Regions from separate parts of the Mucilaginibacter sp. P4_A11 genome, predicted to be linked through region 1. Evidence: riboswitches for the same ligand, from Rfam matches in the RefSeq annotation. Region 1 holds a riboswitch; each other region holds the start of a gene.
The links. Region 1 has a riboswitch for cobalamin ahead of AC1DUD_RS00850 (TonB-dependent receptor plug domain-containing protein). Riboswitches for the same ligand answer to the same signal wherever they lie in the genome.
Positions count from the first base shown of each region.

Region 2: another riboswitch for cobalamin. It lies ahead of AC1DUD_RS30145 (TonB-dependent receptor plug domain-containing protein); the one in region 1 lies ahead of AC1DUD_RS00850 (TonB-dependent receptor plug domain-containing protein).
Region 3: another riboswitch for cobalamin. It lies ahead of metE (5-methyltetrahydropteroyltriglutamate--homocysteine S-methyltransferase); the one in region 1 lies ahead of AC1DUD_RS00850 (TonB-dependent receptor plug domain-containing protein).

Region 1 is NZ_JBFUHE010000001.1:186,187-189,473, forward strand. Features, by position in the region: tRNA gene AC1DUD_RS00840 (tRNA-Ala) at 1-29, opposite strand, end outside; gene AC1DUD_RS00845 (cryptochrome/photolyase family protein) at 275-1,693, opposite strand; cobalamin riboswitch at 1,813-2,013, shown strand; gene AC1DUD_RS00850 (TonB-dependent receptor plug domain-containing protein) at 2,116-3,287, shown strand, end outside.
Region 2 is NZ_JBFUHE010000026.1:49,611-52,897, reverse strand. Features, by position in the region: gene AC1DUD_RS30150 (serine hydrolase) at 1-1,090, opposite strand, end outside; cobalamin riboswitch at 1,064-1,259, shown strand; gene AC1DUD_RS30145 (TonB-dependent receptor plug domain-containing protein) at 1,380-3,287, shown strand, end outside.
Region 3 is NZ_JBFUHE010000010.1:16,849-20,135, reverse strand. Features, by position in the region: gene AC1DUD_RS19230 (MFS transporter) at 1-631, opposite strand, end outside; cobalamin riboswitch at 857-1,049, shown strand; partial or broken gene metE (5-methyltetrahydropteroyltriglutamate--homocysteine S-methyltransferase) at 1,222-3,287, shown strand, end outside.

The sequences.
Region 1 (3,287 bases):
AGCGCTCTAGCCAGCTGAGCTAATCCCCCGTATTGGGTCGCAAATATATTATAAGTTGTAAACATTTGAAGCATAAAATCTACTTTTTTTGAAAAATGAGTAATCCATTTAAAAATGAGCTTCAAAATAGATGTGATTTAAATTTAGATAATTCATTTACAGGAATTTATGAATTGTTATTAATAGTGAACCTGTTTGTCAAGTTGGCTCAGGAACTTTTCGGCGTCATTTAAATGCTTATTTTGCTTTTCTGCGGGCATTTTATCAAATGTTTTTACCAGCATGCCCAGGCGCGGATTTTGCAGAAAAAAATTCCGGTGTACGTGCATAAACCGCCAGAATAAGCCGTCCCAGGTTTCCTGCCATTCACCTTTTTTCCAATCGCCCATTTTAATAAATAATTGCTGCCGCTAATGTAGGGTTTGGTCATCATGAGGCCGCCATCGGCAAATTGGGTCATGCCGTAAGTATTGGGCACCATTACCCAATCGTAGGCATCTGCATACATTTCCATAAACCACCGGTAAACATCATCGGGATGGAATTCGCACAGTAAAAAGAAGTTTCCCATAACCATTAAACGCTCAATATGATGTGTGTAGCCGGTAACCAAAACTTTTTTAATTACCACATCAACAGGATGTATCCCCGTATTGCCTTGCCAAAATGATTGAGGTATACGGCGTTTAAATCCCCAGTAATTTTTGATACGCTGTCTTACCCCTTCACGCTCATAAACAATGTGTATAAATTCGCGCCAACCCATGATCTGCCTTATAAAACCTTCTAAAGAATTTAAGGGAATATCCGAATCGGCAGCTACATCCAGGGCTTTATCAATTACCTGTTGCGGATTAAGAAGGCCGATGTTGAGCATGGGGGTTAACACCGAATGATATAAGAAACTTTCATTAGCCACCATTGCATCCTCATAAATGCCAAAATCATGAAGGCGTTGCTGCAGGAAATTTTCGAGCCAGCATTCAGCTTCATCATACGTGGTTGGATAAAACCCGCCCAGGTTGCCAAAAGGCGATGCTGTGCTGCCGTAGTTATCAGGGAAATGTGTATCTACATAAAGTTGTGCTTCTTTCAGATATTCGTTTTCCGGTGGAACATCAAGCAGGGGCACCACCTTGTTCTTGGGAAATTTAAGTCGGTTTTCACTATCATAGGTCCATTTACCACCGACTGGCTTTCCATTACGCTCAAGTAAAACTTTACGCTGTTTGCGCTGGTCTATATAAAAGTCGGTCTGATAATAGGTTTTCTTTTTGTCGAAGAAATCAGCTACTTCATCAACGCTGTTTAGAAAATTGGGACTTTGATATTTGTGGAGTTCCACGTTATGTTTTTCGCAACTACTGTTCAGTCTTTTTTCCAGCCAGTTGTCGGCAGTATGCGTATAATAAATCTGTTCGATACCTTGCTCTGCCAATGACGTTATAAGCCAGCGTACATCGGCGCGTGGATCTTGGGCATCAATATAATTAACCGCTATTTTACCGGCCGACAGGTGATCAGCATAAAACTTCATTGATGCCCGGTGGAGTACAATCTTTTTTTTATTGAAATTGTATTGGTTAAAAAACAGCGTTTCTTCCATAAGGTAAACCTGCCGGGATTGCTTTACTGCGGGATGATGTTTAAATAGCTGGTGCGGAAAAATGAGTGTAACGCTGTTTTCTGACATACATAAACAATAAAATATAGTCAGCTATGTTTGCATTATCTTATTGTATTTTACTACCTCATTAGCGGTGTAATACCCTTGTTGCAAACTGCAACTTGTTTAATTAAACTTTTAATATATACCTTTGCCCTGCTTTTGGTTCGCGGATAATTAACGCCCGCGATTAAAAGGGAACCCGATGTAAATCCGGGACTGTCCCGCAGCTGTAAGCTCCATAACACCGAAGCCCATTCTTATTGTCACTGTTCCGATATGTTCGGAATGGGAAGACAGGGCCGGGGGGAGTAAGTCAGAAGACCTGCCACCAGCACATATTAATTCATAGCTTTCGGGGATTGAAGCTGGAATGAGGATACCTTTCGTGTATTTCATTTTTTGTAATTCGTTCTGTTTGCTGTGAGGTTTTTTAACCCACAACACTCATGAAATTAACTGTGCGCCACACGTTCGCAACGCGTAATGGCTGTATCAAAGGTTTATTATGGCTTGTTTCCTTTGGGATAACAACAGCTTGCAGTTGCCTTCAAGTTTCGGCGCAATCCCCGGTTCATAAAAAAGATACTACCCAAACAGATTCTGTTAAGATCAATCACCTTAAACAGGTGGAGATCCGTGCCGTCAAAACCGACATCCGCAATACATCCCCCACTCCCGTACAGGTTTTAAAAGGCGATCAGCTACAGCGCCTCAATAGTTTTTCTGTGGCCGATGCCATGCGCTTTTTCACCGGCGTTCAGCTTAAGGATTACGGGGGAGTAGGCGGTTTAAAAACCATCAATGTGCGCAGTTTGGGCACCAATCATGTTGCCGTATTTTATGATGGCGTACAATTAGGCAACGCTCAAAACGGGCAGGTTGACCTTGGCCGGTTTTCGTTGGATAACATTGAGGAGATAGATCTTTACAACGGTCAACGAAGCGAGATCTTTCAACCGGCCAAAGCCTTCTCGGCGGCAAGCACCATATATCTGCAATCGGCAAAGCCCAAATTTGAGCCGGGCGAGCATACCCACATCCGCATGAGTTATAAAACCGGGTCGATGGGTTTGTTAAATCCGTCCTTGCTGTGGCAGCAGAAGCTCAATGATAAAATCAGCAGTACTATTAGTGCCGAATATATCCAATCAAACGGCCGGTACAAATTCAGGTATACTAACGGGGTGTATGACACAACCGCGGTGCGCAACAATGGAGATATAAAAGCCTACAGAGTAGAAGCTGGTCTTACCGGCAGTACGGCCGATAGCGCCAGGTGGGCAGTGAAAGCATACAGCTATATTTCAGATCGGGGTTTACCGGGAGCAATTGTTGCCAACAAATTCAATTATTCACAGAGGCAGTGGGACCGCGACCAATTTATCCAGGCCAATTATGAAAGCAATACGGCTAACCGATATAGCTTTAAAGCGGTAGCCAAATATAGTGACAACTACGAACGCTACCTGGATCCGGAATTTGTGACTACCACAGGTTTCCTGGATAACCGCTTTTACCAGCATGAACTTTATACTTCTATAGCCAACCGTTACCGCATTTTGCCGGTTTGGGATATCGCGCTCTCCGTCGATTTCCAAATGAACAATCTCGACGCTAA
Region 2 (3,287 bases), on a different contig from region 1:
AACCATAACTGTCACCAACTTTATTAAAGATCCTGATATAGGGGCTGATAACAGCTGTACTGTCTCCTCCATAAAACAGGAATTTGCAATAGGCAGGGAAATATTCGGGGCGGTTATAAGTGGGTTTAGTGTTTTCGGTAGGGAAGGTGCTCATGTAACGGTAAATGAAGCGATAGTCATCCTGCTCTAAATTAAAGCGCTGTGTCTTCGGGAAAGCTTCGGGGAACAGCAATCGTTTAAGTACGATCTGCTGATCGGCAAGGGAATAAACGTTCTTTTCAGAAAAATCGAGCGGTTTATTAACCATCCGGTCGCTGCTATCTAAATAAGCTTTGCCTTGCAGCATATTTTCCAGGAGCATAGGATAATTCAAAGCATCATATAGCGCCGGTTTGTGATAAACCAGTTTATCAGCGTCGTAAAAATCGACAGGATTGGTGTGCCTTGTACTTTCACCGGCATCGCCGATGGCTAACCTTCCTACAATACGTGTATGATTGAGATGGTATTTTTTAAGCTTTTGGTTGATCTCCGCCCGGCCTACAAATTCATATAGCCGGTTATAGGCATCGTTATCGCTTACCAGAAGGATCTTTTTAATGTAGTTTTCGACGCTTGGCAAACCTGTTGCGGATGATGTATCTGTCCTGACTTTAGTTTGGCCGGCAAATGAACAGTCAGTAATCATAACCGATTTTCGGCTTAAGCCTTTTGCCTTTAGCTCGTTTAGTTTTTCAAGCGCAAATATGGCTGTTGGAAGCTTTACGGTACTTGCCGGGTAAAAATAATGCTGCGCATTAAGGCGATAACTGTATGAAGTAAAATGGGGAACATTGTTTTTGTCCCTGTCTATCCGGGTATATAAGATCTGTACTTCGTTTTGTGTATGATGCTTCAGGATACCCGAAAATAGCTGCAGATGGCTATTTAGTAATCCTCTCAGAAAAACAGTGTCAGGCCCCTGGGCAAAACCGCAAAAGGCACTCATCATCAATAATAAAATACAGAAATGTTTCATCCTGATAAATATAGCTATGTAGTTTGAGGTTAACGGATACTTATTGTACTTTTGCAGCGCTTTAGGTTTCATTAAAATTGTTTAATGAATTAAAAGGGAATACGGTGTAAGTCCGTAACTGTCCCGCAGCTGTAAGCTCCGTAACCGTTGCCAAATCTATAAAGTCACTTTCTGAAAACAGGAGGGAAGGCCAGGCAAATGGGGAGTAAGTCAGAAGACCTGCCAAGGCATTATATGTTATTCATAGCTTTCGGGGATTGAAGCTTGAATGTGAATGCTCTTCAATTGGCGTGTTTTCATTTTGCTCATTTCCGTGTATGCTATTCAGGCTGCATTATTATTTTACACATATCAATCATACATGGAAAAAAAGTACGCTAAAATTACTTTGGGTTTCGGCTTATTAGCAGTTGGTTTATCGGCCAATGCTGCATACGCGCAGGATACCACACGCACATTAAATACGGTGGTAGTAACTGCAAGCCGTTCGCCTAAAAAACTGTCAGATATTGGTCGGGTTGTTACTATTATCTCTGCCGATGAGATCAATAAATCCCAAGGCAAATCATTGCCTCAATTACTAAATAATGTTGCAGGCATAACATTTTCAGGAGCGAACAACGCGCCGGGAATCAGTACATCAGTTTTCCTGCGCGGGGCATCATCGGGTAATACCCTTATCCTTGTTGATGGTTTCCCGGTAAATAATGCATCCGGTATAGACGGCAGTTATGATCTTAATGCCTTTTCGGTGGATTTGATAGATCATATCGAAATTTTAAAAGGAAGCGGCTCAACACTGTATGGCTCCGACGCGGTAGCCGGTGTTATCAATATCATCACCAAAAAGGCTAAAGAGCAGGGATTAACCGGCGGCTTGCAGTTAATGGGCGGCAGCTATAATACGTTTAAAGAATCGGCATCATTAATTGGACAGGTAAAAAATACAGGCATAGCCATTAATCTGTCAAATACCGATTCAAAAGGTTTTGCAGCAGCTACAGATACCACAGGCAAAGGCGGTTTTAAGAAAGATGGTTTTCATCAACGCTCTGCCAGTGTAAACCTGAGCCAAAACATATCATCTAAATTTATCCTGAACGGAAATTTGCAGGTAAGCCATAACACCGGCGATCTGCCATATGGCGCTTTTACAAATGATAACGATTACACCTACAAAAACACCTTCTTATTTGGCGGTGTAGGTGCAAAATGGATCTTACCTAAAGGTGACCTTAATGTGAACCTGTCGCAAAATACAGTTCAGAACGATTTTAATAACCTGCCATCTGATAATGGCGGAACCCACCAGGTTACGAAAAACACAGGCCGTATAACCAACGCCGAAGCTGTGTTTTACTATGAGTTGAATAAGTATCTGGATATTACCAGCGGCGCAGGCTTTAAATACAGTAACACCAGCCAGTATAGCTTGTTTGAATCAACCGCTTATCAGGGGGCACCGAGCATTATCAAAGCCGGTGATGCTGCCAATAACATATTCAGTGCGTATACATCGTTGTTTTTTAAATACGATATCTTCCATATGGAGTTAGGTGGCAGGTATAACAATCATAGCAAATACGGCGATAAGTTTACCTATACTATAAACCCGTCATTGTACCTTGCCGATCAGTTTAAGATTTTCGGTACAATAGCCTCGGCATTCAGGTCGCCTTCATTATACCAGTTGTTTTCGCAATATGGCAACCCCAAATTAAACCCTGAGATCACTACATCATATGAAGCAGGTTTTGACTGGGAAATTGTCAGGAACGAGCTTTCATTTAATACACAGTTTTTTAAGCGCAATACAAAAGATGTGATCTACTTTTTCTCTGAGTCGCAGCCACCTTATGATTCTTTCTATAAAAACGGGCAGGAGCAAAAAGACAAAGGTTTTGAAACCGAGTTAAAATATCATGCTAACAAAATACACGCATCTGTATACTACGCATATGTAACCGGCAAACTTACTGACGAAACAGGCTTGCAAACAAGCAATCTGTACCGCAGACCAAAGAGTACTTTTGGTGCTAACGTAAACTACGAGGTTTTAGCTAACTTGCAGTTTGGCGTTAATTACAAATATACAGGTAGCCGTACCGATCAGGACTTTTCAACCTATCCATCAAAAGTGATTACGCTGAAGCATTATAACCTGGTAGACCTGCATTTGGAATACAAAGCCACCAAACAACTGAATGTTTTTGGCGACCTGAACAATGTTTTGGATACTAAGTACGTAGACTGGTTAGGATACAACACA
Region 3 (3,287 bases), on a different contig from region 1:
GCATCCAGGTGATTTGTCCGGGTAAATCAAAGCTCCTTTTTGTCGTTTTTTCCGTTTGCTCCATTTTAAAACTCAGGATGTAACCAATGATGCAGATGGGAATGTTAACTATAAAAATGAAACGCCAGCTACTAAATGCTATCAGTAAACCACCAATTGTAGGGCCTGCCGCCATGGCAGAGCTTCCGGCGGCTGTCCACAAGCCAACAGCACGCGTACGTGTTTGCGGCATATGTGCAAACTGGTGATTGAGCAGTGCAAGAGAACTTGGTATCATCATAGCGGCCCCAATTCCCTGCGCCACACGGCAAATGATAAGTGTAATGGCATCGGGAGCTAAACCGCAGCCTGCTGATGCAATACCGAAGATGATCAAGCCGATCTGGAATATTCTTTTCGATCCTAAAAGATCGCCGAGACTGCCTGCCGACAACATGAGTACAGCAAAGGCGAGGGTGTATGCGTCAATTACCCATTGCAGGGTGCTGATACCGGCGTGATATGCTTTTGCAATTTCAGGTAAAGCAATGTTGACTATAGAAACATCAAGCTGTGCTACTACGAAAGCGAGACTGGTGGTTAATACCACCCAGGTAAATCCCGGTGGGTTTGAATGCGTTTTCTGACTCATAGAAGCAGCCAAAGTTAAGGATCAATTTGCATCGGGAATGGTACAATTCAACGGTTTATTAAGCTCACTTGCTTATTGACCGTTGTGTGACTTATGGTAGATAGAGGAGACCTGCTATCCGTCTTTCACAGAGTGCTTTATCAAAACATCATACTTTAACAAATAAATAACCTGAATATTCAGCGGGCATATCCCTATATTTGCCTTGATATAGTTCTTTACTTTACTTCATCAACCGGTATAGGTTTTACTTAATTGTAGATTAATAGGGAATCGTGTGCAAATCACGAACTGTCGCGCAACTGTAAGTAACACAAAAAAGTTTTTGCCAATGATACCCACTGATCGTACGTTGCGATTGGGAAGGGTGGTAAAAATGTTACAAGTCAGGAGACCTGCCTAATACTGAATTGACAGTGCTTTCGCGGTATGAAGCTTTGGTCAGGGTTATGATTGCTTGCTTGTTTGGGTTTATTACCCATAGTGATAGCCTGTACCCATATATTCTCTCCCTTTTACTTACCACAAAACATTGCGAAGCTTAGCTGAAAGGGCTTTTAACCGATTTATTCATTTAATCAATTAAAAGAATGCTAACGCAAAATTTAGGTTACCCGCGCATTGGTAGCCGGCGCGAATTAAAAAAAGTCTGCGAAAACTACTGGGCAGGCAAAACCGGGTTTAAAAATGTACTTACTATTGGTAAATACATCAGGGAAGAAAACTGGCTGCTGCAAAAAGAGGCCGGGATTGACCTGATCCCCTCAAATGATTTTTCGTTTTATGACCAGGTGCTTGACCACTCGTTGATGTTTGGCGCTATTCCCAAACGTTACCATGAGGTGATAAAGCAAAAGGGGAATACTGAGCTTGATCTGTATTTTGCTATGGCCCGCGGTTATCAAAAAGAAGGTTTGGATATTGTAGCCATGGAAATGACCAAATGGTTTGATACCAATTATCACTACATAGTCCCCGAGTTTTATAAAGATCAGTAGTTTAAACTCTTCTCAACCAAAGTTATCGATGAGTTTTATGAGGCCAAACAGTTGGGCATCACCAGCAAGCCGGTATTGATCGGCCCTGTATCGTACCTGTTGTTAGGCAAAAAAAAAGAAGCTGGTTTCGATAGGGTAGACCTGATCAAAAACTTGCTGCCTGTTTATGTTGATATTTTAAATAAGCTTAAAGCTTTAGGTGCCGAATGGGTGCAGTTTGACGAGCCATTTTTAGCGCTTGATTTAACCGAGAAACAACAACAGGCAATTAAAGATACCTACGCTCAATTGAGGAAAGAGTTTCCTTTCCTGAAGATAGTACTGGCAACCTATTTTGAACGCCTGGGTGATAATACTCAATTGGCTACAGCGTTACCGGTTGATGTTTTGCATGTGGATTTAGTTCGCGCACCTCAGCAATTAGATGAGGTGATAGCCCATCTTCCGCAAAAAACTATCCTCTCATTAGGTGTGGTTGATGGCCGTAACATCTGGAAAAACGACTTTATTAATTCGCTGGGTATTATAAAATACGCTAAAGACAAACTGGGTGCCGATCGTATCTGGATAGCTCCTTCATGTTCATTGATCCATTCGCCATGTGATCTTCAAAATGAAACCAATGAAGAAGTGCTTACTCCCGAAATTAAACAATGGCTGGCCTTTGCGCGGCAAAAGATAAGTGAGGTTGTGTTACTTGGAAAACTGTCGGCCGATGTGATTGGTGATAGCAGCCTGCATCAATTGGCTAAAAACCGGGAAGCAAATGAGGCCCGCCGCACATCGACGCTTATTCATGACGAAGTTGTTAAGCAGCGGGTAAACATCATCACCGAAAATGATGTACGACGTACAAGTACTTTTGCTGATCGTAAAAAACAACAGCAGCTTTTACTTGATCTGCCGCTTTTTGCTACCACAACTATTGGTTCATTTCCGCAAACAACTGAAGTTCGAAGCTGGCGCGCACGTTTAAAGAAAGGGGAATTAACCGCAGCCGAATATGATAAACTGATAGCCGAAGAAACCGAAAAGGCAGTAAAATGGCAGGAGGAAATAGGCCTGGATGTGTTGGTACATGGCGAGTTTGAACGCAATGATATGGTTGAATATTTTGGCGAGCAACTGGCCGGTTTCACCTTTACACAGAATGGCTGGGTGCAAAGCTACGGCAGCCGTTGTGTTAAACCGCCCATTATTTATGGCGATGTATCAAGGCCGGAAGCAATGACGGTAAAATGGTCGGCCTATGCGCAGTCCCTGACCTCGCAATGGATGAAGGGTATGTTAACCGGCCCGGTCACTATTTTGCAATGGTCGTTTGTACGTAATGACCAGCCGCGCTCGGAAACCTGTACGCAGATAGCTTTGGCTATCCGTGATGAGGTATGTGATCTGGAAAGTGCGGGTATCAAGATCATTCAGATAGACGAACCCGCCATTCGTGAAGGGTTACCGCTTCGCAGGGATGACAGGGCAAATTATCTCGACTGGGCAGTTAAAGCTTTTCGAATTTCGGCAAGCGGCGTTCAGGATAGCACACAGATCCACACACATATGTGCTATTCGGAGTTTAATGATATCATTAAAAGCATAGCCGATATGGATGCTGATGTGATCACGATAGAAACATCGCGCTCACAAATGGAGCTACTGGA